DNA from 3 places in the Brevibacillus soli genome. Region 3 is predicted to be linked to each of the others. Evidence: a T-box and tRNA genes for the amino acid it is inferred to sense, from the RefSeq annotation. Region 3 holds a T-box; the other regions hold tRNA genes.
What was found. The T-box of region 3 lies ahead of argS (arginine--tRNA ligase). A T-box ahead of a tRNA ligase gene usually reads a tRNA of that ligase, here a tRNA-Arg.

Region 1: it encodes a tRNA-Arg, which carries the amino acid that the T-box ahead of argS (arginine--tRNA ligase) is inferred to sense. The anticodon was not compared.
Region 2: it encodes a tRNA-Arg, which carries the amino acid that the T-box ahead of argS (arginine--tRNA ligase) is inferred to sense. The anticodon was not compared.

What each region holds. Positions count from the first base shown of each region.
Region 1 is NZ_JBIYSM020000023.1:45,283-55,546, reverse strand. Features, by position in the region: gene serS (serine--tRNA ligase) at 1-507, shown strand, start outside; gene aceB (malate synthase A) at 915-2,525, shown strand; gene aceA (isocitrate lyase) at 2,544-3,833, shown strand; tRNA gene ACE99V_RS11400 (tRNA-Arg) at 3,914-3,990, shown strand; gene ACE99V_RS11395 (ImmA/IrrE family metallo-endopeptidase) at 4,063-4,572, opposite strand; gene ACE99V_RS11390 (helix-turn-helix domain-containing protein) at 4,678-5,043, opposite strand; partial or broken gene ACE99V_RS11385 (helix-turn-helix domain-containing protein) at 5,209-5,406, shown strand; gene ACE99V_RS11380 (DUF7916 family protein) at 5,668-6,585, opposite strand; gene nagE (N-acetylglucosamine-specific PTS transporter subunit IIBC) at 6,582-8,021, opposite strand; gene ACE99V_RS11370 (PTS sugar transporter subunit IIA) at 8,127-8,636, opposite strand; gene glcT (glucose PTS transporter transcription antiterminator GlcT) at 8,757-9,617, opposite strand; gene ACE99V_RS11360 (GDSL-type esterase/lipase family protein) at 9,805-10,264, opposite strand, start outside.
Region 2 is NZ_JBIYSM020000019.1:63,036-73,299, reverse strand. Features, by position in the region: gene ACE99V_RS09965 (hypothetical protein) at 1-405, opposite strand, end outside; gene ACE99V_RS09960 (anti-sigma factor family protein) at 405-968, opposite strand; gene ACE99V_RS09955 (RNA polymerase sigma factor) at 952-1,560, opposite strand; gene ACE99V_RS09950 (hypothetical protein) at 1,812-2,036, opposite strand; gene ACE99V_RS09945 (copper amine oxidase N-terminal domain-containing protein) at 2,208-2,675, shown strand; gene ACE99V_RS09940 (branched-chain amino acid ABC transporter substrate-binding protein) at 3,044-4,261, shown strand; gene ACE99V_RS09935 (DUF4023 domain-containing protein) at 4,395-4,532, opposite strand; tRNA gene ACE99V_RS09930 (tRNA-Arg) at 4,749-4,826, opposite strand; gene rpoN (RNA polymerase factor sigma-54) at 4,985-6,361, shown strand; gene ACE99V_RS09920 (glutaredoxin family protein) at 6,368-6,637, shown strand; gene ACE99V_RS09915 (sugar-binding transcriptional regulator) at 6,806-7,831, shown strand; gene ACE99V_RS09910 (Na+/H+ antiporter NhaC family protein) at 7,850-9,220, shown strand; gene gap (type I glyceraldehyde-3-phosphate dehydrogenase) at 9,242-10,246, shown strand.
Region 3 is NZ_JBIYSM020000008.1:8,310-18,573, forward strand. Features, by position in the region: gene ACE99V_RS04865 (bifunctional homocysteine S-methyltransferase/methylenetetrahydrofolate reductase) at 1-7, opposite strand, end outside; gene metH (methionine synthase) at 58-3,501, opposite strand; SAM riboswitch class I at 3,614-3,713, opposite strand; gene ACE99V_RS04875 (YjcZ family sporulation protein) at 3,916-4,020, shown strand; gene ACE99V_RS04880 (hypothetical protein) at 4,112-4,594, shown strand; T-box leader at 4,643-4,897, shown strand; gene argS (arginine--tRNA ligase) at 4,962-6,674, shown strand; gene ACE99V_RS04890 (hypothetical protein) at 6,983-7,372, opposite strand; gene ACE99V_RS04895 (deoxyribonuclease IV) at 7,424-8,257, opposite strand; gene ACE99V_RS04900 (universal stress protein) at 8,518-9,378, opposite strand; gene ACE99V_RS04905 (HD-GYP domain-containing protein) at 9,511-10,264, opposite strand, start outside.

The sequences.
Region 1 (10,264 bases), on a different contig from region 3:
TGCTTCCGTTCTGAAGCGGGTTCGGCAGGACGCGATACGCGCGGCTTGATCCGTCAGCATCAGTTCAACAAAGTGGAGTTGGTGAAGTTCGTCAAACCGGAAGACTCCTACGATGAATTGGAAAAGCTGGTGAAAAACGCGGAGAAAGTGCTCCAGCTGTTAGGCTTGCCATATCGCGTGATGAGCATGTGCACGGGTGATCTCGGTTTTACGGCAGCGAAAAAGTACGATATCGAAGTGTGGATTCCAAGCTACGAAACCTACCGGGAGATCTCGTCCTGCTCCAACTTCGAAGACTTCCAGGCCCGTCGTGCGAATATCCGCTTCCGCCGCGACACCAAGGCAAAGCCTGAATTTGTGCATACCCTCAACGGTTCCGGTCTGGCAATCGGGCGTACTGTGGCCGCACTGCTGGAGAATTATCAACAAGCGGATGGCACGGTTCTCATTCCGGAAGTACTGCGTCCTTACATGGGCGGTTTGGAGAAAATCGCGCCGAAGAAATAAGTAGAAAAAGAGGCCTTCTGTATTAGTACAGAAGGCCTTTTTTGCATAAAAGCGGGAATTTTCTAAAATGTGTTGCAATACAGAAGTTGCTGTTATATAATAACACCAACAACAAAAACAATTGTTTTAATACAGAAATCAAACAGGAGGGGCGTTGGAGATGAATTGCTATCGGTGTGAAGGAAACGGAGAACAGAATTGCCCGCAGTGCGGAGGACATGGACATGATCTGAACGGTACGCAATGCCATCACTGTCACGGAGACGGATGTGTAAGCTGCAGCACTTGCAGTGGATCAGGCTATATGGAGTGAGTCATTTTTTTTGTAGGTACTGTACTATAATAGAATCTTAAAAACATTTCTGTACCATAATAATTCGTTGTGATTTGAAAGGAGGAGCTTCCCTATGGCAACAACTCCTATGAATCATTATCCAACCGGAGTAGACGTAACCGGCGAGATTTCGCCGGAATTTGCGGAAATTCTTACGCCACAGGCCATTCAATTTATAACCAAGCTGGAGCGTACGTTTGGCAATAAGCGTCGGGCCCTGCTTGAAAAACGGAAAGAACGGCAGGCTGAAATCGACGCCGGAAACATGCCTGATTTTTTGCCGGAGACAGCCCACATCCGCACAGGCAGCTGGGCCATAGAACCTCTCCCCGATGATTTGCAGGACCGCCGGGTGGAAATTACCGGACCTGCAGGTGATCGCAAAATGGTCATCAACGCACTAAACTCTGGCGCAAAAATATTTATGGCTGATTTTGAAGACGCCAACTCACCTACTTGGGAAAATACCGTTCAGGGACAAATCAACCTGCGGGATGCCAACCGGCGGACGATCTCCTATACCAGCCCGGAAGGCAAGCGCTATGCCTTGCATGAGAAACCAGCCGTCCTGCTGGTGAGACCCCGCGGATGGCACCTGGAAGAGAAGCACGTTTTACTGGATGGAAAACCTGTCTCGGGAAGCTTGTTTGACTTTGGACTTTATCTCTACCACAATGCCGAGACGTTACAAACAAACGGTACCGGTCCCTATTTCTATCTTCCGAAGCTGGAGAGCCATCTGGAAGCGCGACTGTGGAATGACGTATTCATTTTTGCCCAGGACGAACTGGGAATTCCGCAGGGAACCATCAAGGCTACGGTACTCATCGAGACGATTCTCGCCGCCTTTGAAATGGATGAAATCCTGTACGAACTTCGCGAACATAGCGCCGGGTTGAACTGCGGCCGCTGGGACTACATCTTCAGCTACATCAAGAAGCTGCGCAACCATCCCGACGTCATCCTGCCGGATCGGGCGCTGGTAACCATGACCGTCCCGTTTATGCGGGCGTACACGACCTTGGCAGTAAAAACCTGCCACAAGCGCAAGGCTCCCTGCATCGGCGGAATGGCTGCACATATTCCGGTGAAGAACGATCCGGAGAAAAACGAAGAAGCTTTGGGGAAAGTACGCGCTGACAAAGAGCGGGAAGCGTATGACGGACACGACGGCACGTGGGTGGCTCACCCGGGACTCGTACCGGTGGCGATGGAAGTGTTTAACCGACTGATGCCGGAACCGAACCAGATCTGGTATAAGCGGGAGGATGTTCACGTCATGGCTCAAGACTTGCTGGCGGTTCCGGAAGGGCCGATTACGGAAGGCGGAGTACGAACCAACATCAACGTGGGCATTCAGTACATTGAAGCGTGGATGCGGGGCTTTGGAGCCGTTCCCATTCACAACCTCATGGAAGATGCCGCGACAGCGGAGATCTCACGGGCACAGATTTGGCAGTGGATTCGTCACCGTCGAGGGGTACTCCCGGACGGCCGAAAAGTGACCGTTGAACTGGTGCGGCAATGGGTCGAGGAGGAGATGGAAAAGCTGAAATCCGCCATCGGTCCGGAAAAGTATGAGCAAGGAAAATACCAACAAGCCTGCGAGCTCTTTTTGCGGCTGGTGACTGCCGATACTTTCGAAGAGTTTTTAACGATTCCCGGTTACACCTACTTACAATAAAAAAAGGAGTGGAAGAACATGAACAGACAAGAGGCAATCGCAACATTGGAGGAAAGCTGGAAATCGGAGCGCTGGAAAGGCATCGAGCGGACATACACGGCGGAGGACGTCGTTCGACTGCGCGGCTCTGTACAGATTGAACATACGCTGGCCCGTTTGGGGGCAGAGCGGCTGTGGAATCTGCTGCATACGGAGCACCATATCAAGGCGCTGGGTGCACTCACGGGCAATCAAGCCGTTCAGCAGGTGAAAGCCGGATTGAAAGCAATCTACCTGAGCGGCTGGCAGGTGGCTGCCGATGCCAACCTGGCGGGTCAAATGTACCCGGACCAAAGCTTGTATCCGGCCAACAGCGTGCCCCACGTAGTGAAGCGCATCAACCAGGCATTGCAGCGGGCCGATCAGATTCAGCAGGCAGAGGGAACAGGTGATACGTACTGGTTTGCCCCGATCGTCGCTGATGCGGAAGCGGGATTCGGCGGTCCTCTTAACGTCCACGAGCTCATGAAAGCGATGATTGAAGCAGGTGCGGCCGGCGTTCACTTCGAAGACCAGCTGGCTTCCGAGAAGAAGTGCGGCCACATGGGAGGCAAGGTGTTGATTCCTACCCAAGCCGCTGTCAAGAATCTGATTGCCGCCCGCCTGGCTGCTGACGTAATGGGCGTTCCCACGATCATTGTGGCAAGAACGGACGCCAATGGCGCCTTCCTCATTACCAGCGACGTAGACGAGCGCGACCGGGACTTCCTCACCGGTGAGCGCACGCCGGAAGGCTTTTTCCGGATGCGAGGCGGTCTGGACGCTGCCATTGCCCGCGGTCTCAGCTATGCCCCATACGCCGATCTGATCTGGTGCGAGACGTCCGAACCCAATATCGAAGAAGCCAGAAAATTTGCGGAAGCCATCCACGCCAAGTTCCCAGGCAAGCTGCTGGCCTACAACTGCTCGCCGTCGTTCAACTGGAAGAAGAAACTGGATGAAAAGACGATCGCACGCTTCCAGGATGAGTTGGGTGAAATGGGCTACAAGTTTCAGTTTGTGACCCTGGCCGGCTTCCACGCGTTGAACTACAGCATGTTCGAATTGGCTCGCGGCTACCGCGACCGCGGAATGGCGGCCTATTCCGATCTGCAGCAGGCGGAGTTTGGAGTCGAGCGATACGGTTATACGGCAACCCGCCATCAACGCGAAGTAGGTACCGGCTACTTTGACGAACTGGCCCAGGTCATCGCGGGCGGCACCTCTTCCACCACTGCATTGACCGGCTCCACGGAAGAAGAGCAGTTTACCCACGAGAAGGTAGTCTAATAGACGAAAAGGGACGGGATTTCCCGTCCTTTTGGATTTGCAAAAATCGCGATTCCTCCATATAATGTTGATGAACAAATGTCCTCGTAGCTCAGCAGGATAGAGCAGCAGTTTCCTAAACTGCGTGTCGGAGGTTCGAGTCCTCTCGGGGACGCCATATATCAATCAGTAATGGCGCGGGTTTTCAGTCGCATGACTGCCCGCGCCTTTTTGTTGACGCCGGAAGTACTTACCCGTGTGCTCGTCTGGCATTTGTTCGGCTTGCGTAACGCAGTTCGTCCATCTTGCCTTGGTAGATGCGCCGCTTGATCTGGTCGAGTCGACGAGCGGCAAGTTCATGGGTCACTTTGAATTCGTCAGCCAGGAGGCAGATGAAGTCTCCTTCCTGACAGGGCATCTTCAGCGTGCTGACCATATAAAATGGAATGGCTGCATACATCAAAAAATGAGACGCCTGAGCCTCCTGCAATTCGCGGAAGGGTTTTTCCATCATCGTTTGCTTGCCTGCGTGCCCGCGCAAAATATGGCCCAACTCGTGATAAAAGTGTTCTCTCTGTTTCTTCTTGGATAACGTTGAGTTTAGCGTGATGCTTCGGTAAAGTCCCGCTTCATATCTCATGGAAGGGCTCGGAAGGTAAAAGAGTTCAATACCAAGTGAGTCTGCAATAATATCTTCATTCAATTCATGAGGGTGTGAAAAGCCTAATCCGATATAAAACCTTGTCAGCCATTTTTCCAATTCAGTGGACTTGTAGTATGGGAGCATGGCACACCTCACAAGAAGGGAATATACGTTCGGCTTGAACGTCTAGAGAATGCCCGGATGATAAGGAGTTGAGGCCCCCTACTTCTTCCGGGCATTTACTTGCTTAGCTCGCCAACGAAGGAACTCTATGTGCTTTTTTACTTCCTCGATTTCCTCTTCGGAAAGTCCTTCGAGATCGAAAAAGGAGATATGCTCGTCGTGCGGGTCACGCTCTGACTTTTTTTTTGACGGAGCGGGATCATCGGTCTTACCCAGCAGGAAATCGGTTGAGACTTCGAAGATATCGGCTGCTTTTGAGATCAAGGAATCGTCCACGCTTTTTTTTTCTCCTGATTCTACGCGGGAGAGGACGGTATTATGTATGCCAAGTTTTTCGGCCAATTGGATTTGGGTCCACTCCCTTTTTTCCCGAAGTACCCGAATCCGTTGTCCGACGATCGACATTCCCTCACCAACTTTCCATTTTTGCAATTCTTATTCTAGCAGTTTTCCATAACGGAAAAAACATGTTTGTTAAAATGTCAAATAATGTATTGACCTTGCTGTTTTAGAAAAGTAATATGGAACTATAACGCTTTGCAGTTTTGGCAAAGAAGGGAGGGGAAAGCGTTGGACAAGCTGAACCTCGAATTTATTTGTAAAAGACGAATGGAACTTGGCCTTACCTTGCAGGAGATGGCGGAAGGTCTTGGGTTTAAGAATGCTTCCACTTACTTGAAATACGAAAAAGGGGACTATTCTTTCAAGGCGAACCATATCCCTGTTTTAGCCCGAAAATTGAGGTGTACGTTGGATCTCCTCTTTTTGAACAATTATTTGCTAAAACAGAAAATGAGCGGAGAGGAATCAGCGGGAAGGAGTCGGATGAAATCTCAGGAAGCAAATAAACGGCAGTTGGAGATTTGGAGGAAAACTCTCAACTACGAAATAGAGATGATGGAACCGAGAAGTGCAATGGCGTGTGAGGGATTTGTTAACCGATTGGACCATTTTGAAAAGCAAATAGAAGATAGGGAGCGACTTAATAAAAAGTGAGCCTCGTCCCGACGGGAGGAGGCTCTTGCATTGTTATCGTAACACAGATGCAGCCATTCGCACGTAGGTGTGTCGTTTGCCGCGAATCACGATGGAATAGTGCATAATGTTTTCAGGGATGGCAATGCCCGAATAGCCGGCGTCGCCAATGTGGTAGAGATCGGCTCCTGCCATTTTGCTGTACAGGGCGATTTGACGGATGGTGTCTTCGTCGGAACCCTCTTGGGAAGTGCCGGTGGCCAGGATGGAGAGAGCCCCCTGCTTTCGCACCAGGTCGACCATTTGCTTGGCGCTGTCGAGCGTAATGCCGGGTACGGTTCCCGGAGAGGGAAGCAGGATCACATCTGCACCAGCCTCGACAAAGCCCAATAGGGCCTGTTCCCCGACAATGCCTGATCCGGCTTCGTCGGCAACGCCTGCCCCGTGCATTTTACCGGCGATGATGAGCACTTCCTCACCCATAACGGCCCGGGCCTGTTGAATGGCGTGGCGGATTTCTGCATTGGTTACCCCGGTTTTGGGATTGCCCGTGATGCAAACAAAGTCAAAGCCTAGTTTTTTCGCTTCGGCAAATGTCTCTTCGGAAGCGATGCGTCCTTTGGGCAGTTCCACCAGTTTCTCTGCTTGCCTGGCATGGGGATCGACCGGCTCGAGATTTAACCCGATAGGCCTGCCTGTGTAAGCTTTCAGCGTGCCGATCACGGTTTGCGGATCGTCTGCCTGCAGACCTTGTACCGCAGGGTGGAACACGTCAAAGAAATTCAACAGAATCAGATCGGCGCCAAAAGCGGCTGCGATCTCCGCGTTGGTCACGCTGGGATAGAGAGGTGTGACGGCACAGATCACTTCGGCCACGAACACCCGGCCTTCCGACGCTTTGATCGACTGTTTCAGCTGTTTCCCGGTCATGCCGCGGAAATCGGATGCCGTGCAATCCAACAATCGTTTCATAGTTTTTTGATCTCGTCTTTGAGCATTTCCGACTGCGTGCCGAACACGATCTGAACGCTGCCTTGGCCAAGCTTCATCACGCCGGCCGCTCCCAGATCGCGCAGACCTTTTTCGTCAACCGCTTTTTCGTTCTTCAGGACGAGGCGCAGGCGGGTGATGCAAGCGTCTACGTCGACGATGTTGTCTTTGCCTCCAATCAGGGCGAGGACGCGCTGTGCCTTATCCTGCATGGAGGAACGACCGCCATCTGCGGATACCTCCGCGTCATCGTCATCGCGTCCCGGTGTCTTGATATTGTAGGCGACGATCAGGAAGCGGAACAGGAAGTAGTAGACGACCATGAACGCAAGTCCGATTGGAATCAGCAGCACCGGTTTGGTCGCCAGCGGGTAGTTGACGACATAGTCGATCAACCCGGCGGAAAATCCGAAGCCGTGCTTGATGCCCAGCATGGTCACGATAAACGCGGACACACCGGTCAGGATGGCGTGAACTACATAGAGGAAAGGCGCTACAAACATGAACGCAAACTCAATCGGTTCAGTGATGCCGGTGAGGAATGAAGTGAGCGCCGTTCCCATGAAGATAGAAGCGATCGCCGCTCGCTTTTCCGGCCTGGCGGTGTGAATGATCGCCAAAGCCGCACCCGGCAGAGCAAACATCATAATCGGGAAGAAGCCGGTCATGAACATCCCTGCAGACTTGTCGCCTGCAAAGAAGCGGTGCAGGTCTCCATGCACGACTTTGCCTGCCGCGTCCGTAAAGTCACCGATCTGGAACCAGGCGATCGCGTTGATCACGTGATGCAATCCGAACGGAATCAACAGCCGGTTAAAGGTACTGTACAGGGCGGCACCGGTGGCTCCGAGGCCAACGACCCAGTTGCCGAATGTGTGAAGCACTTCTTGAATCGGTCCCCAGACGATGCCGATCACCAGCGCAATGATCACCATGGCGATAGAGGTCGCGATCGGCACAAAACGCTTGCCGCCGAAGAAGCCCAGCCAGTCGGGCAGTTTGATGTCGTGGTACTTGTTGTAGAAATAAGCGGCGATTCCGCCGGCGAGGATCCCGCCGAGGACGCCCATGTTCAATTTGGCATCGTCCGGAATAAACGGCATGGCTGCGGGTACTTTGGCCAATACGCTTATCAGCACCTGATAGGCGATGACGGCAGCGAGAGCGGCAACCGCGTCTCCTGCCAAACCAATGGCTACACCAACTGCGAAGATGAGGGATAAGTTATCAAAAATAGCAGAACCGCCGGCCAACAGAAACGGTGCAACGTACTGGTTGAGGAACCCGCCCAGGGATTCCCCCAGTTTGAATTCCGTTTCGTAGTTGATGGCACCGAAGCGAAGCAACAACGCTGCTGCCGGAAGCGTGGCGACTGGGAGCATGAGTGCTTTCCCAATCTTTTGGAGGAACGCTAACATACAAAAACCTCCTTTTTTGAGTTTGATTTGTTTATTCAGAAAGTCCTTCCCGGGAGCGGGGCAGACTTGCCTGACCGGCGTTGGCGGAAACGCTTTCAACAAAAATCATAAATGTCCTTCCCTTAAGGCAATGGTAATGATCGGCTCCCGGCCTGCGATGACGTGAGAGTCCAGCGAGGCAATCAGCGAGGAAACCCGTTCCCCGTTGGTAATCACGACGGGAGTGACAGCAGGATAACCCGCCTTCTGAAGAATAGACAGATCGAATTCAATCAGTTTGTCGCCCGTTCTCACAACGTCCCCGACAGCGACATGGGGAGTAAAGCCTCTGCCGTTTAGCTTGACCGTGTCGATCCCGATATGGATCAGGATTTCCAGACCGGTCTCACTGGTCAGTCCGATGGCATGGCAGGTAGGAAACAAGTGGGTCACCGTACTGTCAATGGGGGCTACAACCAGGCCCTCGCTCGGTTGGATCGCGACGCCATCTCCGACAATTTTTTGGGAGAACACCGGATCGGGGACGTTTCTCAGGGCAACTGTGGTTCCTGTTACGGGGGCGTATAGGGTGATGTCCTTTTGCTCCTTTTTCCTGGAAAACAAATTTCCTAACATAACATCCTCCTTCAAAGCCTGTGTAAGAAAAAGGCATGAGCCAAGAGGCATAGAGAAACGGCTGCTTTCCCTACGACGCTTCGCTCATGCCTAGTCGAACTAGTAACACGCTGCTGGTGGTTATTTGGTTTCGTGAAGCAGACGATACAGATGCATCGCCATGTATCCCGTCTCATCCTCGGGCACGGCGACCTCAAGTCGGGCAGAGATGCAGGAGGTCAATGCTTCTGCCAGTTTGTAGGCATCCGGCATGGTGGTTTTTACGCGGTCCAGCAACGGGTTTTGTATAGATGTATGCTGATGAATCCGTTCGCATGCGAATCGCAGATGGGTAATGAGACGCATGTAGTCGATGGTGCTGCGCTCGATGGTTGTGCCTGTTTGTTCTTCAATAACGGCGACCAGTTGACGAATCATGTCGGTAAATTGTACGGCTTTGATCACCGGCAGATGGCTGACGGCAGAGTGAATATGCAGAGACAAAAACCCGATCTCGCTCTCTGGTATGTCGATGGCAAACTCCTTTTTGATGAGTTCTGCTGCCTTTTTGGCTAACGCGTACTCCTGCGGGTACAACGTCTGTATCTCAAACAGAAACGGATTGATGATTTCCATGCCGTGCTGCAGACGATATATGGCAAACTGTATGTGATCGGGAAGAGCGACGTGGACGTGCCCGTTGATCTCGGGAGTTATGTCTTTGGCAATCAAGTCGATGATCTCTTCGGAAATGCCGATCACCACATGATCCACCTGTTTCAGCATCGATTCATACTGCTTTTTGTGAGTCTCGTCTTCGAGGCGAAAACGTTTTTCAATGCGGATATCGGTTGGGGGGAGGGATGTCCCTTGCTTGTTGCCAAAGCCGATGCCTTTGCCAAACAACACGTACTCCTGCCGAGAGCCGGGCTCTTCGACGAGGACGACATTGTGATTTAACACTCGTGTGATCACATAAGGGTTTTCTTGTGCCCGCGTCACCAAACATCACCACGCTTCATGGGTAAGACTGAATAAGAAAGAGCCGAAAAAAACCTTTTTGCAAAAAGATTTTCTCAGCTCATGCCTGCGTACCAGTAACATGCTTCAAAACATATGTACTGGTATCATATAAGAATGACTTTCTGTTGTCAATATTCTGATTATTTGATGTATTTGCAAGACGAGCTTATTTTACTTTAACGGTAATGGTATACGTCTTGCCGCCATATCTGGCTTTTATGGCCGCTGTTCCCTTCGCTTTCGCCGTCAGCTTGCCGTCTTTCACTTCCACGATTCGCTTGTTGGTGGTGCTCCATTGTGCGAAAGAAGTGACGTCCTGATCTTCGCCGTTCTTGTAGGTGGCGGTGAGGGTCAGCTGAATGTTCTTCCCTTTTTCCAGGGTCACCCTGCGCTTGTCTGCTTGAAGGGAAGCGAGCGGGAAGACGCTGTTGACTTCTTTCCACATCGTATGAGCCAAGACCTCGTAGCCCTCTTCACTGGGGTGAATGTCCGCTGGATTGGGCAGATAGGTGCGGAAGTCGGCAGCAATCGCTTCAGCGGTTGGAACGAATGTCGCTCTGGCTCTGAGTGTTTTCGTTTTAATCGTGTGATTCAGCGAGTCGAGGAGAGGCATCAGTTGTTTTTGG
Region 2 (10,264 bases), on a different contig from region 3:
TTGGGCAAACAGCAGCATGTCCCTCTGCACCTGACCCTGGTCAGTGACAAGAACGTGCTGGGAAGCGCTTGTAACACTGCGGGCGACTGTGCCGGAAATGGTCAGGTTTTGCGTAAACGAGCGGATGTTGCCGCCCACTTTCCCCAAAATAGTAGTGTTGGCGGAGAAGGAGATCACGTCGCCTGTTACTTCCCCCAATACCTGTACACTCTCCGAAAACACGTAGAGATCGCCGTCAACCGTTCCCTCAATGACCACCTTGTTCCCGCTGACAGCCAGATCTCCGCGGTGAACTGCGCCTTGGGGAAGCAGATAATGATCCTGGCTGACCGCCCCAAATGCATAGGCCCCAGTGGCCGCCAGAAGGATTAGAATAAACGCCAGCAGGCAGCATAGCTTTCTCATCACTTGTGTCCTCCGTCCTGATGTCTTTCCTGTAACAGTGAGGTGTACCGTGTACGGAGCAAAACGAGCGCTCCCAGAAGCAGCATGAACAGCAGACTTACTTGTATGGCTCCGGTCTGGGGCGCAAGCAGCAAGTCATTCGCGTATTCCTTAATCCAGAAGGCAGATGACCACATCAGATTGTACTGCCACGTCTCCCAAGTCTGAGAGAGCCAATTGTACAGATAGCTTTGCAGAAAAAGCCAATAGCTTCCCGCCGCTGCCAGCAGGATGAAGAGCCAGCTGAGAGGACGCCAGACGGAATGCTGATGGTTGCGTTTATGGAGGGAGGCGATCGCTTCTACTTGTGCCTGTGTAAACGGGTTCAGCTCAATGGGGGATTCGGATGGACGGAAAGACTCGGTGAAGGTGGCAAAGAAAAGCTGCTGATCGGCTTTCATCCGGGAACAGAGTTCATGGCATTGCGGGCAGTTGGCGAGATGTGTTTTCACCTGACCGGTTTCTTCCAAACCCAGCTCTTGATCGAGATACATCATCAGTGTCAGTTCATCCAAGTGCGGCATCGACCATTCTCCTTTCCTCCATTTGTGCTTCCAACAAGTCTTTCAGTTGTTTTCGTGCGCGGAACAACCGGGTGCCAACGGTGTTTTTGCTCATTCCGACGATGCTGCCGATGTCATCGTAGCTCATTCCCTCCGTAAAACGCAGCGTGACGATCAGCCGATCGGTGTCATCCAAGCGAGCCAGCAAGCCCTCCAACTGCGCGCGGAACTCTTTTTCCAGCAAAACGTTTTCGGGAGTATTCAGTTCAGTTGCGGGGAGTTTGTTGACCTGAAGGAACAACTGATCGTCTTCCATGGCAATCTCCTTCTTTTTCCGCAAAAAGTCGATGCAAGCATTGGAGGCAATACGGTACAGCCAGGAGTGAAAGGGAAGGCTTGTATCGAACTTATGTGCATGCTGGGCTACTTTCAACCAGATTTCGTTATGAAGATCCTCCACGTCGTGATAGGAGTAGACCATTTTTTTCACGATGCGCAGAACACGCTGTCCATAAAGCTGAACCAACGCATGGAAAGCGCGGGTGTTGCCGGACAGGTACTGCTGTATGAGATGCGCCGCCTCTTTATTCAGCTCGATCAGGTCTGGTTCCATCGGTTTCCCCCTCCCGTATAAACAGTACGGATCACAACGGGCAAGAATTTCGTAAGAAAACCCACCCGGCATGAGCTATCCTCGACCCACTCGGCGTTAGCTATCGCTGTGCCGAGTGGGGTCCCTTTCTTCGCCGGGCGGGGCCCCGAACACTTTTCTAGCGGCTGTATGGGATGTCCAAATTGATAAATTATTATTCACCAAAAAAAGCTCATCATCGGATGAATGAGCCTGTCATGGTGAGTCTCCCTTTATTGGGTATCGGCAGTTTCGTCCACTTCTGTAAGATCGACCGCTACGCGCAGGGTCGCTTGCATTTTTCGCCCTTTGATAATCGTGTATTCTTCTACCTGCTGCGCCTGCAGTTGATTGATCGCTTCCGCCAGTTTTTGTTCGTCCGAATACGGTTGGATTGTCAGCAGGCACTCCTCGTCATTCGCTTCTTGATAAATGAGAAAAAATCGGTCAGGTACCAAGCCAGCAGCCCCTTTTGCATACTTATCCACAAATTTATCAACAGATTGTGCACAAAAACGTTTGTTCGCAGGATGAATTGTTTATTTGTTAGTGTGGCATTTTTCCGTTTTCTTGTCATAGGTAAATGGTGGATGAGATAAATACGTAATAGTCCAAAGGGGTGTATTATCATGCTTCGCAAAATGTCTGCTCTTCTTCTGACAACGACGCTCCTGACCGGCGGCGTTGCTGCAAATGCCGCGTTTGCCCATCAAGCAAAGCCGGTGCAGGTCAACCAAACGATCAAGGTCATGCTGAACGGCAAACCGTTTGTGTTCCCGCAGGATCCGGTAAGCTATCAGGGTGTTACCTATGTAAATGCCAGCACCCTGGCCATAGCGCTGGGTGGCACAGCCGCATGGGATACCATGTCCAAATCCGTGTTGATCGCAAAGGGAGAAGAGTACGCGCTTCGTATTTTTGCCGACAACCAGCTCGCCTATAAAAACGGCAAGCTGGTGCAAGTGCCAGCAGTTGCCCGCCCCACTACCGGTGCGGTTCTCGTTCCGCTCGTGTTCGTGGCACAGGAGCTGGGAGCAAAAGTTACGCTGGATCCCAAAACCAAAACGTACCAAATCACTTTGAAGATCGAGAAGTAAGTTGTGTCGTTGTAACAGCTTGTCACTTTCCCGTATAATAGGCGGAAGAAAAACCGACGAACGATGGGGGAAAGCGGACAAATGAGCAGTGGCGTACTTTGGTTGATCGTTATATTGTTTGTCGTGATTATCGGACTTACGATATATGTTACCAACAAAGCATATTCCCGTAAGTATGATGAAAGCGAATAACAAACATTGGTGGCCGTCCTCATGAGAGGGCGGCTTACCATTTGGTCATCATTATTTTTGATAAAAGCCATCGATTTTGCCAATATTTAATTTTGTTGCAAATTTTCCAATTTCTTTTAAAATAGGAGAAGACCAGCTTGTAGTTTGTCCGTAAATGAAGAGGGGGAAAGTATCTCATGAAAAGACAGAAAAAAATCGCTTTTCTTACAACGTTGTTGGCAGTAGGCAGCGCACTCGCTGGATGTGCCGGCGGCGGCCAGCCTGCAGCTCAGCCGAGCGCGGACAGCGGTAACGGCGGTAGCGGCGGCAGCACTGGCTCTCAAAAACTGGTGATCGCAACGGTAGGCCCGATGTCCGGTCAGTACTCCGAGTACGGCAGCACAGCCAAAGACGGCGCGGCATACGCATTGAAACAAAAGCAGGAAGATTTCAAGAAACTGGGCTTCGAGATTGAACTGCTGGCTCAGGACGATCAGGCGGATCCCAAACAAGGGGTAGCTGTTGGGGAAATGCTGATTTCCAACCCTGATGTTGTCGCGGTAGTAGGTCACAGTACTACAGGTGCTTCCATTACTGCCTCTGTAAAGTACGAACAGGAAAAATTGGTCATGGTGTCTCCGTCGGCTACCGGTTCCAACCTGACGGAAGAGGGCAAAAAAACCGTTCACCGCATCTGCGCCCGCGACGACCAGCAAGGTTCCAAAGCGGCGATCTACGCAAAGAACCAGCTTGGCGTAAAGACGGCGTACGTGATTCACGACAAGCAAGCGTATGGACAAGGTCTGGCTGACGAAGTGAAGAAGCAGTTTGAAAAAGACGGTGTACAAGTTGTCGGTTACGAAGGTGTGACTGCCGGTGAGAAGGATTACAGCGCGGTAATCAACCAGATCATCGCTGCAAACCCTGACATGATTTACTTCGGAGGGTACTACGCGGAAGCGGGAATTCTCGTGAAGCAAGCGCGTGAAAAAGGATACAAAGGCATTTTCATGGGCGGCGACGGTTTCGACTCTGCTGACCTGTTGAAAATTGCCGGTCCGGCGGCGGATGGTGTGGTCTTCACCTCTACGGTGGGCGACCTGAGCGCTACAGAGGAAGGCAAGAAGTGGATTGCCGACTTTGAACAGGCGACCGGCAGCAAAGTGGGAATCTTTACCTCCTTCGGTTACGATGCGATGAACGTGGTGCTGAAAGGTCTGGAAGAAGCGATCAAAGCAAACGGCGGCAAGAAGCCTACTCGTGAGCAAGTGCTGGAAGCTGTCCACAAAACGAAAGACTTTCAGGGCCAATTCGTAAAAGTGTCCTTTAACGAAAAAGGGGATAACGAATACGCATCCGTCTACGTGTACAAATACGACAAAGACAAGAAAACGTTCTTGGGCGAAGCGAAGTAAGGTTGTCATGCGCAATTTGAACAAACTGGATCCTCAATAGGTAGGAAAACGCCCCGGAGATCGATGAGAGATTCTCCGGGGCGTTTTTTTGGGTTTGTTCGGGGCCCCGCGCGGCGCAGGCCGGACGGGCGATTTATCGGATGCGCTGCTTGCTTGGCAGTCGTTTTTCCGGATGACCGTAACCGTTGTGTTCCTTGTTTTCACGGTCCTTGGCCTGGGTTTCGTGAATTTTTTCGACAAATTCCTGTGTGCTCATTTTCGTGAAATCCATCACGGCACCTCCCGCTAATTATAGGCTGTAGCCTTATTAGCATTGGCCGTTTCCCATCAAGTCATGAAGGGAAATGAATGGGCAAAACGATGTGGCCTTGCATAAGCACGCCTTGAAGTGAGCAGGGACGAGAATCAAAAGGCGTGCCTAGCAATGGCATGGTCAAAGCAGAAAGTAATAAAGACCGGCATCGACCGGTCTTGTCTGCTATGTAAGTGGTGCGCCCGATAGGAGTCGAACCTACGCAAGACGCGGTTCCGGAGACCGCCGCTCTATCCACTGAGCTACGGGCGCTTGAAGTTCACTGCTCATTTATTATATACACTCAGAGGAAAAAAAGCAAGTTGGGATTGATTTAAATTAATTGGCAGGAAAATTGCATGAGATAGCGAATATAATGAAAAAAAGATGCACTTCCATGTACAAACTGCGCAGAGAAAGGGGCGAACTCGATGAACATGGGGCTGGGTTTGTACCAGGAACAGACACTAAAACTGGTGATGACTCCGGAGTTGAGACAAGCCATTACCATTTTGCAATACTCCGCGGTTGATCTTGTCTCTTATTTACAGGAGCAGGCAAACGAAAATCCGGTGATCGAGTTGCAGGAATCGGCAGTGGAGATGGCTCCGATCAAGTTGGAACGCCCATCGGTGGAAATCGATTGGAAAGAGATTGTAAGCAACCGTGCCACAGGAGAATACTCTTCACATAAAAATGAAAGCACTTACAATCCGCTTGATTTTGTCCATCAGGGAACGACCACCCTGTACGATCACCTTGAACGCCAATTGGGTTACGTCAAAGGGCTTACTGCGCTGCAGAGGAAGATTGCGCTGTTCTTGATCGGCAATTTGGATGAAAAGGGCTATTTGGAAATTACACTGGAGGAAGCAGCTCAGCGTTTGGGCGCTTCATTGGAAGAGATTGAGGACGTATTGGCGATTCTGCACCATTTTGATCCGATCGGGGTAGGGGCTCGCAGCCTGGAAGAGTGCCTTCTGCTGCAGCTCCAGCATCAGGGGCTGGATGACGATAAGATTGTCAAGGTCGTGCAGCATCATTTGCAGGATCTGGGGAACAACCGATTCCAGCGCATTGCCGAGAAAGTGGGCTGCAGCATTCAGGATGTGCAGTCCATGGCTGATTTGCTCCGCTCGTTGAATCCTCGTCCCGGCGCTGCCTATTCCCAACAGGAGACGCGCTACGTCATCCCCGACGTTACCGTGGAAAAGGTGGAAAATGAATATATCGTGATGGTGAATGACGTGGCTACCCCGCGTTTGAAAATCAGCAGCTTTTATGAAAAATTGTTGAGCCAGCAGAAAAGCCAGGATGAAGCCAAACAGTTTATCCACGAAAAGCTGAACGCCGCCCTCTGGCTGGCAAAAAGCCTGGAGCAGCGCCGATTGACATTGATGCGCGTAACACAGGCGATCGTGGAAATGCAGCGGGACTTTTTCGATCACGGCGTCCACTACCTCAAACCGATGACGCAAAAAGAGATCGCCGAGCGGGTCAACCTACACGAGTCGACGATCAGTCGGGCGACCAGCAACAAATATGTGCAAACGCCGCGCGGGATTTTTGAACTGAAGTACTTCTTTACCTCCTCCCTCTCTACGGCAAGTGGCGAGGCTGCCTCTTCCGAGAGTGTAAAGCGCAGAATCAAGTCGCTGATCGAGCAGGAAGATCGCAAACAGCCCTTGTCTGACCAGAAGTTGTCGGAAATGCTGCTGGAGGAAGGGATTGAAATTTCCCGGCGAACCGTGGCAAAATACCGGGAAGAAATGATGATTCCGTCCTCGGCGAAACGAAAGAGGTTCTAGATACAGATGCATAAACGACCGTTTAACATTGTGCTGTACGGCCGACCGGGCTGCCACCTGTGCGATCAGGTGGAGGAACGCATTCGGCGCGTAGGAAGAGAATATCCCCTGGCGATTCAGGTGGTCAATATAGAGAGCGATGCGCATCTGCATGAAAGGTATATGCTGACCATTCCTGTCGTGGAAATCGACGGTGAAGAGGCGTTTCTCTCCGTTGCCAGCATTATGACAGAAGAGCAATTCCGCAGAGAACTGGCAAAGCGGTCCCATCGATAAATGAGAGAATCCCCTGCTTGGGCAAAAAGCAGGGGGATCTTGCATGGTTTTGGCAATTGTGTTACATTCGAGATGCAGTTCACTCATTTTTTTGCAATGAGTGGGACAAAAAATGTATATACAGGGACGTTTTCTGTCCCTGAATCTGACGATAAGGGAAGAGGGTAGATGCGTCAACTGATTGAATTGCAGCAGAAGCTGTTACCTGACCTGATTGACGTGCTGCGCAAGCGATACATGCTGCTTCAATCCATTTCTCACCTCCAGCCGATCGGTCGTCGCGCTCTGGCGCAGGCGCTGCAGACGACGGAGCGAATTCTGCGCGCAGAAGTGGACTTGCTGAAGGACATGGGACTGTTGCACGTAGCGGCGGCAGGCATGAGTTTGAGCGAAGAAGGTCAACGGGTTTTGGATCAGCTGGAACCAATGGTGGGCGAATTGTTCGGGTTGACGGAACTGGCACAGCGGCTGCAGCAGGTGCTGAACATTCCGGAAGTGATTGTCGTCCAGGGAGATGCAGACCGTTCCCAGTGGGTAAAAGAAGAGCTGGGGAGAGTCGGAGCGCGTGTTTTGAAACAGCGTGTGCAGGAGGGCGACATCATCGCCGTGACCGGCGGATCGTCCATCGCGAGCGTTGCTTCCCATTTGACTCCGTCCCCTGCATTTCGCCACGTCCTGTTTGTTCCGGCCCGCGGAGGATTGGGAGAGCGGGTGGAACTGCAGGCGAATACGCTTGCGTCCGCCATGGCAGTCAAGACAGGTGGGGCGTATCGGCTGCTTCACGTTCCGGACCGCCTGCACCCGGATGCCCTGCAGCAGCTCCTGAAGGAACCGCAAGTGGCAGACGTCCTGTCGTTATTGAAAAAGACACGAATTGTCCTGCACGGGATTGGCGACGCACTTGCGATGGCCAAGCGCCGAAACTACTCGGATAAAGAGTTGAAGGAGCTGAGCGACGGGGGAGCTGTGTCGGAAGCGTTTGGCTACTACTTTGACGCTGCGGGTGAGATCGTGCACCGCATGCCTACCATTGGATTGCAGCTGGAAGACGTGCGGCAGGCGGAAGCCGTCCTGTCCATTGCAGGCGGGGAGAGCAAGGCCAAAGCGATTCTTTCGTTTGCCAAACAGTCGTGTCAGAATGTACTCATCACGGACGAAGGAGCCGCACGGGCGATCTTGTCCATGAGCCGCTAAGGAAAGGAAGTACTTCTGATGAAACTGGTTGCGGTTTTCCCCATTGCATCGCTCATCGTAGGCATCGTGCTAAGCTTGATACTCGGTTTTCCGCTTTCCGTCGGGATTGTGTTCGCCATTCTGGTCACACTGGTCTCTGTGAAGCGGCTCGGTTTTCCTCTTCGTCAGCAAATTTCGTTTGGCTGGGATGGGGTGAAACAAACCAAACCAGTTTTGACCATCCTGTTTTTGATCGGATTGTTGATCCCGCTCCTGATGATGGGAGGAACCATTCCCGTCATGATTTACTACGGGTTGTCCGTGGTAAACGCAGACGATTTGCTGATTCAATCGTTTGTGCTCGCGACGGCTGTCTCCTGTCTGCTGGGCACTTCAGTGGGCACCCTCAGCACCGTAGGTCTTTCCCTGATTGGTATTGCTCATGCTGCGGAGGTTCCCCTTGGCATGATGGCCGGAGCGCTGATCTCCGGTGCCATGGTGGGAGAGCGGCTTTCCCCGATCTCCAGCAGTCGATTGCTGGTAATCAGCAGTGTAGGGATGGAAGAAAAGGGGGATGGACGGATCAACAAGACGGCTCTGCTCGCCCTTGGGGTGACAGCACTGCTCTTTATGCTCCTGGATGTGGGGCGGATTAATGCCGATGCTTCCCAAATGGTTCGGGAGTATCAAGAGCTGCTTGAGCGTCATTTTTCCGTTTCTCTGATTCCGCTTCTGCCTTTGATCGTATTGATCGGGTCGTATGCCTTTCGCGTAAAGGCGGTTTCTGCTCTGATGTACGGAATCGCTGCTGCTACAGGGATCGTGTTATTCACCAATCCGCCGGAATGGGGAGAATTTTTCCGCACCATTCTCTTCGGCTTTGAACTTCACTCCCAAACCAGGCTGGATCAGATGGTTCACGGCGGGGGCATGAAAGCGATTCTTCAGGTACTTCTTTTGATTAGTTTAGCTGGGTTTATGAACGGCATACTAAATAAAGCGAATTTGCTTGTCCCGATTGTGGATCGCTTGATGGGCAGCACGCAAAGCCTGACCGCCCTGACGGGGAAGACGGTAGTCCTGTCGCTTTTGGTAATCATCATCAGCTGCAACCAGACGATCCCGATCCTGGTGCTCAGCTCTACGCTGCTGCAGCGTTTTTCTAAAATCGCAAAGGGGCGTCAGCTGCTGGGCAGGACCATGCTGGACGCTGCACTGGTAATGCCGGTGCTCATTCCCTGGAACGGTCTGGCGATGGTCATGTCCGTCACACTGGGGGTGCCTTTTAGAGAGGTGCTTCCGTATCTGTTTTTTCCTTTGCTTCTCCCCGTCATCACCATCGTTTCAGCCCGGCAGTACAGCACGGCCGGCAAGCTGATCCATGAACATAAACATAAACAAGTCATTTAACAGCTACAGGAGGGTATTGGTATGGTAAAAGTAGGCATTAACGGATTTGGCCGCATCGGCCGCAACGTATTTCGTGCAGCATTGAACAATCCTGATGTGGAAATTGTGGCTGTCAACGACCTGACAGATGCCCAAACACTGGCGCATCTGCTTAAGTACGACTCCGTGCACGGCGTTCTGGATCTGCCGGTTGAAGCGCGCGAAAATACGATTATTGTAGGCGATAGAGAGATCAAGGTCCTGGCGGAGCGTGATCCGGCTCAACTGAAGTGGGCGGAGTACGGCGTGGAAATCGTCGTGGAATCCACAGGTCGTTTCACCAAGCGGGAAGACGCAGCGAAGCACCTGGAGGGCGGCGCGAAAAAAGTGATCATTTCTGCGCCTGCCACCAATGAAGACATCACCATCGTGATGGGCGTAAACGAAGACAAGTACGATCCGAACAGCCATACCGTCATCTCCAACGCTTCCTGCACAACCAACTGCCTGGCGCCGTTTGCAAAAGTGCTGCATGAAAAGTTCGGCATCGTTCGCGGTCTGATGACAACCGTGCACTCCTACACGAACGACCAGCAAATTCTCGATCTGCCGCACAAAGACTTGCGCCGCGCCCGCGCTGCCGCTACCAACATCATTCCGACCTCTACCGGTGCGGCTAAAGCGGTAGCTCTTGTATTGCCGGAGTTGAAAGGCAAACTGAACGGATTCGCGATGCGCGTGCCTACACCAAACGTATCCGTTGTTGACCTGGTAGCGGAGTTGAAAACCGATGTAACTGTAGAAGAAGTAAACCGCGTGCTGAGAGAAGCGGCGGAAGGTCCATTGAAAGGCATTCTGGAATACTCCGAAGAGCCGCTGGTTTCCTCCGACTACAACGGCAATCCGGCTTCTTCCACCATTGACGCGTTGTCCACCATGGTTCTGGAAGGCAACATGGTAAAAGTGGTTTCCTGGTACGATAACGAATGGGGTTATTCCAACCGCGTCGTAGACTTGTGCAACTATGTTGCACAGCGCGGCTTGTAACACGTAAAATAGAACTGT
Region 3 (10,264 bases):
TGCTCAAAACCAATCCCTTCTCTCCACATAAATACTTCTTCTGTATCGATCCAACCCTTACAGATCCAAAGCAGACGGACCAGCGTTGAAGTAGCGCGCTTCCGGATGAGCAAACACCATCGCGGATACAGACGCTTCCGGGTCCATCATGAATCCGTCTGTCAACTGAATACCGATATCCTCCGGCTTGAGCAGACGGAACAGTTTGGCCTGGTCTTCCAGATTCGGGCATGCAGGGTAACCGAAGGAGACGCGAATTCCTTGATACCGGGCGCCAAAACGCTCCAGCATGGTCATCTCCACCGGATCCGGGAAGCCCCAGGTGTCCCGCATAACGTGGTGCACCCGCTCAGCGAATGCCTCAGCCAGCTCCAGCGCGACGGCCTGCAGCACGTGTGAACGCAGGTAATCTCCGTTGTTTTTCCACTGGGTAGATCGCTCGCGAATACCATGCCCCGCCGTCACTGCCAAAAAGCCGACGTAGTCCATCTCGCCGCTTTCCACCGGACGAAGGAAATCTGACAGGCAGAGAAACGGCTCTTCCGCCTGGCGGGGAAAGGAGAAACGTTCCAATACCTTGGCGTGGTCGTGCGGATCGTAGACGATGATGTCGTCTCCCTCGGACTGTGCAGGGAAAAACCGATACATGCCATGGGCCTGAATGGTCCCTTCCTGCTTTGCCTCTTTCAGCAGTTCTTCCACCACTTCGTACAGCTCCGACACTTTTTGGTCTCCGCTCTCCAGAAGCTTGTCGACATTGCCGCGAACGCCCAGATGCTTGCCCAACAGCATCCGCAGATTCAGATAAGGCTGCAGATGGCTGATTGGATAATTTCGCAGGACGTGACGCTCCAAGTCCGGCGGCAGGTAGATGGGGACGGTGCGGCTGACGCCAGACCGTTTGGGCCGCAACGGGGGTTCTTCGGTTTGGACGGACACTGCCGCAGCATCTTCCATTACGGTGTGGTGATTCTCCTGCAGCTTTTGCCGTTCGGAAGGGTTCTGCAGCCGATTCACCAGATCGAGCCCGTCCATCGCGTCTTTGGCGTACAGGACGATTCCCTGGTACTCCGGTGCGATGCGGTTGGAGGTGAACTTGCGGGTCAGTGCCGCTCCGCCGACCAAAAGCGGGACGTCGATGCCGGCTGAACGGAGATCCTGCGCGGTAATCACCATCTGCTGCGCCGACTTTACCAGCAGGCCGGACAGCCCGATCGCGTCCGGTTTCTCCTGGCGGCAAGCGGCTATCAGCTGTTCCGGCGGCACCTTGATGCCTAAGTTGACCACCTCGTACCCGTTGTTCGCAAGGATGATTTCCACCAGGTTTTTCCCGATGTCATGCACGTCCCCTTTGACGGTTGCCAAAAGGATCTTTCCTTTCGTCGCCGATTCAGATTTTTCCATAAACGGTTCGAGGAAGGAGACAGACGCCTTCATCACCTCGGCACTTTGCAGCACCTCGGCGACGATGAGCTGGTTGGCGTTGAACAAGCGGCCAACTTCCTCCATTCCTGTCATCAGCGGTCCGTTGATGATTGCAAGCGGCGTGTACGTTTCCAAAGCAAGCTTCAGATCGTCAATCAGTCCGTCCTTGGAGCCTTCCACGACGTATCTCGCCAGCCGCTCCTCCAGACTGAGTGACGACACTTCGACGCTTGGACCTTTCTTCTTCTGACGGTAGAACTCCGTAAAGGAAGCCAGCGTCGCTTCATTTGTCTCAAACAGCAGTGCCTCAGCCAATTTCCGCTCTTCTTCCGGAATAGAAGCGTAGCGCTCCAGCTTCTCCGTATTCACAATGGCATAGTCCAGTCCGGCCAGGGTCGTGTGATAGAGGAATACGGCATTCAACACTTCCCGCCCCGCAGGCGGGAGACCGAACGAGACGTTGCTCACTCCGAGAATGGTTTTGCAGGAAGGCATCGCCTCCTTGATCTGGCGTATGCCCTCCACGGTTTCCAGGGCAGATCCGATGTATTGTTCATCCCCCGTCCCTACCGGGAAAACCAATGGGTCGAAGATGATGTCTTCGGGTTTGACGCCGTAGGTGTTCACCAGCAGGTCGTAGGAGCGTTTTGCTACCTCCAGCTTCCGCTCGCGGGTAACGGCCATGCCCGTCTCGTCAATGGTGCCGACGACGACAGCCGCTCCGTAACGGTGAATCAGCGGGACCACTTCCTCAAACCGCTGCAGTCCGTCCTCCAGGTTGATCGAATTGAGTATCGCCTTGCCCTGGGAATGTTTCAATCCAAGCTCCATCACTCGAGCGTCGGTCGAGTCGATCATCAGCGGCGCTTTTACCTTTTTGGTCACGTATTGCAAAAAATTTTGCATGTCCGCGTACTCATCGCGGTCCGGATCGGCAAGGCAGATGTCGATGATGTGCGCTCCCCGCTTTACCTGCGCACGGGCGATGTCGGAAGCTTCTTCGTACTGACCGGCTGCAATCAAATCACGAAACTTTTTCGACCCGATGACGTTGGTCCGCTCACCGACCAGCAACGGTCGATTGTCCTGTTCCACGTACACCACGTCAATTCCGGAGACGGCGCTCACCCGAGGCGCTGAGGCTGCCCGCGGCTTGCAGTCTTTTAATGCCTCGGCCAATGCCCGGATGTGCTCCGGTGTCGTGCCGCAGCAGCCGCCGGCGACATTCAGCCAGCCCTGCTCGGCAAAGCCGCGCAATTTTGCCGCCAATGCCTGCGGCGATTCGTGGTAATGCCCGTTTTCATCCGGCAACCCGGCGTTGGGATAACAGCTAACCCCGCACTGAGCCAGGTTGGCCAGTGTCCGCAGATGGTCGCGCATGAACTCCGGACCGGTGGCACAGTTTAATCCAACGGTGATCGGATTCAAATGTTCCAGCGAGACGTAAAACGATTCGATGTTCTGCCCGGCCAGGGTCGTTCCCATCGGCTCAATCGTGCCGGAAATCATTACCGGCAGCTCCACTCCCAGCTCGTCAAAAGCCTGCCGGATGCCAATTCCCCCTGCCTTGACGTTCAGCGTGTCCTGTGCCGTTTCCAGGAGCAGCAGGTCCACTCCGCCGATAATCAGTCCCCTGGCCTGCCGATAGTACGAGTGAACCAGCTCTTCGAAGGTAACGCCGCCGGTCAGTGACAAGGTCTTGGTAGTCGGTCCCATCGAGCCGGCAACGAACCGCGGCCACTCCGGTGTGGAGTAGGCGTCTGCCGCCTCGCGAGCGATCCGCGCAGCCGCCATGTTGATTTCCTCGTCCTTTTCAGAAAGGTCATATTCCGCCAACACTACGGTCGTTGACCCGAAGGTGTTTGTCTCAATGATATCCGCTCCCGCTTCCAGATACGTCTCATGAATCGAGCGGATGAGGTCGGGACGTGTCAGGTTCAGAAGCTCGTTGCAGCCTTCGAACGCTTCGCCGCCGAAATCTTCAGCGGTCAGGTTCGCCTGCTGGAGCATCGTCCCCATGGCCCCGTCCAGGATTAATATTTTTCGTGACAGCTGTTCGTGCAGGGTTGGCTTCATTCCGAAAACTCCTTTGTCTGACGAAAAGAAAATCGCCTGTGATGGAATAAAAAAAATCCTCTTCTGTCTGGAGAAGAGGATTTGTTCGTGAATAAAACACGACTGACGCATCCTCTTATCTTTCAAAGCGCTTGGCTTTGCTGGAATTGGCACCTGATGTTCCGGTTGCCGAGGCTTCATTGGGCCAGTCCCTCTGCCTCTCTGGATAAGAGTGGTTCTTTATCAAGTTGTGGATGGAATGGTTTGCAAATCTTCAGTAATGTTTGAAAGTATCTTATCACTGGAGATATGGTTCGTCAACGGATAAGTGACTTGTCAGCCAGCCGCCTATTTTCATCGGGATGGTTATGCGCCCAATCCAATCCCGACATTCGTGTATAGACTAAAGCATAACTGAAAGGAGGGAAAACAAACTTGAGTACTTCCTATTGCGGAAACGGCATCTTCGACGACAACTTCGCCCTGGTGCTCGTTCTGTTTATCCTGTTGGTTATCGTTGGGTGCTCGAACTGCGACTGATGAACTTCCTGAAAGGAGCCTAGATCCTAGGCTTCTTTTTCGTTTTTATGCTATCATGAAAGGATCATGAAACAAAGGAGCGAAACCTTTCGTGGAACTGTCATTTCCCCAGCAAAAACAGGAATTCCTCTCGCGCCTGGAAACCCTGAAGGAGCTGGAACAAACGGATTTTGAGACCTACTCCCTCGTCAAGGACCGCGAGAGTGGGCAGCACTATTTGCGCTACTCTTTTACCCACATCAACCTTTCCGAAGGAGGGCGGCGCGACGAGTACCACCATTTTCTTCCCCTTCAATCGGACGACGTGCTGGGCCTGATGTTCGGCGAGCAGCCATACCGTTTTCCCGACCACTGGAAGACGACCTATCTGCGCAGCGGCACCGATGACCGGATCATGCCGTTTGACCCCAGTGAAAATCACGACCTGGAAGAGGCAGCGAAGACGGAGCAAGCCATGTTGGCCAAGCTCCTTCAGTACAAGCAGGAGTGGATGGAAACGGACGACAAGGAGCGCTTGACCCGGCAGCTCTTCTCCGAACTGGATGAGCTGATGAAAAAACCGGAAGACAAATAGTTGCATCCCCCTGAAACTGTCCGCTATAATGCAAGAATAAGCAATGAAAGCAAATCGCTGATGAGGAGAGTACTTGTTCGTCGGACGCCATAGCGAGTCGGGGACGGTGAGAGCCCGGCGCGGAGCGGATGAGGAAGCGCACCTCGGAGATACGGCCTGAACGTTTCGGTTCACCTTTCCCGAAGCCGCGTAGGGTTCGTCGGGTCTGCCCGTTACAGCAGCGGAGCGGTTTCTGTCTTGCCGATCGCGCAGGCAGAAGCAACAAGAGTGGCACCGCGGGAGCAACAACCTCTCGTCTCTTTATCGTATGAGACGCAGGGGTTTTTTTATTTTGAATCACCTGTACAAGAAAGGATGTTTGACCAAAATGAGCTACAAACAACAAGTGGCCGAAAAAATTGCATCGGCTCTCGTCAACCTGGGAGTGGAGGAATTCTCGGCAGAAAAAGTTCGCGACATGCTGGAAACCCCTCCCAATCCTGCTATGGGAGATATTGCATTTCCCTGCTTTCAGCTTGCCAAGGCACTGCGCAAAGCGCCTCCGATGATCGCCGGTGAGCTGGCCGGACAGATCTCTGGAGCGCCGCTCAGCCAGGTGCAGGCGGTCGGCCCGTACGTCAACGTCTTTTTGGACCAGCAAAGCGTCGCGAAAGAAGTCGTCGGCACCATTCTCGCAAAGGGCAGCGCCTACGGCGACCGCAACATCGGGCAGGGCCGCCACGTGCCGATCGACCTCTCTTCCCCCAACATCGCCAAGCCGTTTTCCATGGGCCATCTGCGCTCAACGGTGATCGGCAACGCGCTCGCCAACATCATGGAAAAGCACGGCTACAAGCCGGTTCGCATCAACCACTTGGGCGACTGGGGCACCCAGTTCGGCAAGCTGATTGTCGCCTACAAGAAGTGGGGCGACGAGGAAAAAGTAAAGGCAGAACCGATCAAGGAGCTGCTGCAGTTGTACGTCCGATTCCACGAAGAAGCGGAAAAAGACCCGACGCTGGAAGACCTGGGACGCGAATGGTTTAAAAAGCTGGAGGACGGCGACGAGGAAGCGAAGCGCCTCTGGCAGTGGTTCCGGGACGAATCCCTGAAGGAATTCATGAAGATTTACGAACTGATGGGCGTTCACTTCGATTCCTTCCACGGCGAAGCGTTCTACAATGACAAGATGGATCGGGTTGTCGCCATGCTGGAGGAGAAAGGGCTCCTGGTCGAATCGGAAGGGGCGCTGGTGGTTCCCCTCGACGAGTACGACATGCCGCCCTGCCTGATCAAAAAATCGGACGGTGCGACCCTGTATGCCACCCGCGACCTGGCTGCCGCGCTTTACCGTCACGAGACATACGACTTCGCAAAAGCGCTGTACGTCGTGGGAGGAGAACAGCGTCTTCACTTCCAGCAGCTGTATAAGGTACTGGAAAAAATGGGCTTTGAGTGGGCGAAGGAAATGTATCATGTGCCGTTTGGCATGATGTTGAAAGACGGCAAAAAGATGTCCACGCGCAAAGGCAAAGTGGTGCTTCTGGAAGAGGTGCTTGCCCAGGCGATTGCGGACGTCCTGAAAGTGATTGAGGAAAAGAATCCGACGCTTGTGAACAAGGAAGCAGTCGCCCGTCAAGTAGGCGTCGGCGCGGTTATTTTCCACGACCTGAAAAACTTCCGCCTCAACGATATCAACTTCTCGTGGGAAGAAATGCTCACTTTCGAAGGCGAAACCGGACCGTATGTGCAGTACACCCATGCTCGCGCCTGCTCGCTGTTGCGCAAAGGCGGCTACCAGCCGGGTGAAGTGAAACTGGCAGAAGGTTCACTGGACAGCAAGGAAGCGTGGGCGGTTATCACACTCCTGAACAGTTTCCCGGAAGTGATCGACCGTGCTCGCGAAAACTTCGACCCGTCCCAAATCGGCAAATATGTGATCGATCTGGCTCAGCAATTCAACAAATTCTATGCGAATGTTCGCATTCTCGCCGAAGAAGACGCCATCAAGGCTTCCCGTCTTCAGCTGGTGGCGGCCGTCGTGGTCGTGCTGAAAGAGGGCTTGCGCCTGCTCGGCCTGCAGGCTCCGGAAGAAATGTAACCTACACCGCAGATGTTCAAAAGATGGCTCCTGGATGTAACAGGAGCCATTCGTTTGCAGACAAACGGCCCAAGTCCTTTTGCTATTCCCCTTGTTTTCTTTTTTTTTCTACAATTGAATACGAACTGTACTCGATGACGTTTCCCTCCTCTTTCCATTTAAAAATTACAATTCAAAAATCCAATTTTTACATAACAAGAAAAATGGCGTGTCAAAACTGTGGTCAGTTTACACGCCATTTCATGTCTTTTCGTTGCGAACTACCTGAAAACGGGACCTGTTATCCTTCGAAGCATGCTCTTATTGCCTTACCCTTTCTTTCCGCCGAACCAGGTTTTCGCCAGCATCTCCACCACCTGCTTCGACAGAGAGCGCGGCGCTTCCACCTCTCGCCCTTCGGAATCGACCGTTCGGTACAGCAGGGATTTATCATCTGCAGGATCCGACTTGGTTTCAAGCGTGAATTCGCCCAGCTTACCAGCCGTCTTCCATTCTTCGATCATGATCTGGTATTCGCCTGGTGCGAGCTCAATGTACTCGTGATCCGGCAAATCGATGACCGCATAGCCGTCGTGTTCGATAACCGCCTCGTATGTATTCCCATTGGCCGCTTCATAGAGGGCCACATCGGCTGGGTTGTCCAGATTCTCCTTGATTTTAGTGAAGTCTTCAATCGTTACTTTGACCCATCGTTTCATTCCAGCACCTCGTTTACGAAAATCCACTACCGTTCTTCACTCTACCACGATTCAACAAGAAATCAACTGCTTGACGAAGGCGATTTCCTCGCGGTGAGTTCCCCCTGCCGGTTTGGGCGTCTCCAGGACAATCGGCAACAAAGCCAACTCCGGTGTCCGCAGCACCTCTGCGATCGCATCCGCACCAATTTGCCCCTTTCCGATCGTCGCGTGCCTGTCCCGGTATGAGCCCGTGGGGTAAACGGAATCGTTCAGATGAACAGCAAACAGTCTGGAAAAGTAGCCGCTTTCCCTCATCTTGCGGGCCACTGCGGCCCAATTGTCTCCCCGCCACATCCCGCTGGCAAAAGCGTGGCAGGTATCGAAACAAAATCCGACCTTTTCCGGAGCCGCCAGCAGTTGTTGCACCTGAGTGAGCTCCTCCAATGTCGTCCCCATTCTCCCTCCCTGCCCGGCGTTGTTCTCCAGCAATAGACAAGCGTCACCGTTCCAATCATCCAGAATCTCGTTCACCATGCGGATCATGGCCTGGTAGCCGCGAAGCGGGTCAGTCCCCTTGTATTGGCCGAAGTGAACAACGAGACCTGCTGAACCGCACGCATCGGCAATCTCCAAATCGTTTCGAACCGATTGGACCGTGGCGGCATAGAGTTTCGGCTCAACTACCGCCAGATTGGTGGGGTAGGCGGTATGGGCAATGGAGATGAGTTGGTGCTCCTGGCAGTATATACGGCAAGCGGCAGCGTCACGCGCGTCATATGACTTGACGGAGAGGCTGCGAGGGTTCTTGGGAAAGTATTGAAAGGAACGGGCGCCCACCGCAGAGGCCGACTTGGCAGCCTCCAGATATCCATGTCGAATGCTGACGTGACACCCGATGTGCATCCTGTTCACCCTTTCCGATTCTGTCTATCCTACATTGTCCCCTTACGCTTGGCTTTCACTCTTATTAAGAAAACCCACCCGGCATTCGCTATTTCTCACCCCACTCGGCGGTAGCTATTGCTGAGCCGAGTGGGGTCCCTTTTTTCGCCGGGCGGGGCCCCGAACACTTTTCTAGCGGCTGTATGGGATGTCCAAATTTAAAAATTCTTATACACGAACAAAGGCCGCCCTAGGTGGGACGGCCTTTCCAGGATCTCTGTTTACTCTCTGACGATAAGCAGCGGTGTTTGGGTGCGGTGAATCACTTTGTACGTCACGCTGCCCATCAGGGTTTCCACAATCCCGTTTAAACCGTGATGCCCCAACACAATCACATCCGCTTCCTCTTTCAACGCCACTTCTTTTATGACTGTTGCCGGGTCTCCCACAACCACCTTCGTATCATACGGCAGCTGTTGTTCCATGAACATCGTTTCATACGGCCGGAGTATTTCTTCACCCAACGTCTCAAGCCCATCCAGGTCAACCCAGCCGATGTTGGTAACTCCCGCGTACATGGCAGGAGGTGTGATGACCGTCAACAACAGATAGCGGGCATCTTTTTCCTTGCCGAACTGCATGGCCCGGACGGCCGCCCGCTTGGAGTGTTCAGAACCGTCGACAGCCACGACGAGCTTCCGCCAAGTCGCCCGGATGTCTGCTTCCTCCGGTACCAGAAATACCGGAATGGTAACATCGTGCAGTGTCGGATAGCTGACGCTGTTAAAGAGATAGCCCGTCATTCGCCCGTATCCATGTGTTCCCATGACAACCGCCTGATGACCTTGTCTGGCATAATTCGATATGACTTCATGAGGCTCACCAAACTCGTATTGCAGGTTAAACGGCACCTTTTCCTGCTGTACCAGCTCCAACACTTCCTTCAAGCTTTCCTTTGCTTCCTCAAGCTGAAACTCTTCGACCGTTTTCTTGCCCAGATGTGTAACGGCCTGTCGGGACGGAAACGGCGGAATGACGTGAAGCAGAGTCAAGCTGTAATCCCCTCCGGACAAGGCAAGAGCGAACCGGACTGCTTGCATCGACTGCACAGATGCATCAATAGGAACCAATAGACTGCCCATAGAAAAACACCAGCTTTCTCCTCTACATTTTGGTGCTGCGTGAAAAACTTCGTTGCAATACCCATTGTAGAAAAACGGAAAGCTGGTGTATGTAAGGAAACTCCCTGAATCTGCCGAAAAAAAACCCTGAATTTATTCCAGCACGCCGGTTATGAAAACCGTCGGTTCCGCGCTTAAGTCCACGTCACGAATCTCGTGATCCTCCTCCATCTGCTGACGGCGCAGCCGTTCCTTGCGAATGATGCGAACCACCGGCCGCGACGGCAAACCGCGGTTTTGGTCGATGACGACTCCCACTTCTCCCGTGCTCAACTTCAGGGAGGAGCCTGTCGGGTAAACGGCAATCGAACGGAGGAAGTGAATAATCATCTTGTGATCAAAGCGCTTCTCCGCCAAAGCCATAATCTTCTCGCATGCCACGTACGGATGGCATGTCTCCTCTTCGGTAAACGGCGAGATCAGATTGTCATAATAGTTGCAGATGGCCACAATCTTTGCAAAGTCGTGGATATCGGCACCGGTCAGCCCGCGAGGAATTCCGCTCCCATCCACCCATTCGTGGTGCTGCAGGGCGATGTGAGCGGAGACAATACTCATCTCGTGCTTTTTCCGAAGCAGATTAAACCCCTGCCAGGTGTGATGCCCCTCCAGACTGTTCTCTTTGTAGGGAGAGAGCTCCTGGTCTTTGGATGCCTTCCCGATGTCGTGCAGCAAAGCGCCGATGGCCAGCTCCTTTAACTGGTTGTGGTTGTATCCCAGTCCCACGCCCATTACCGTCGCCATCATGCAGACGTTGAGAGAGTGAATGAACAACGCGTTATCGGTTGTCCGAATTTCTCCCAGATCAAGCAGGACGCGTCGATTCCGCAGCGTCTCATCAACGATG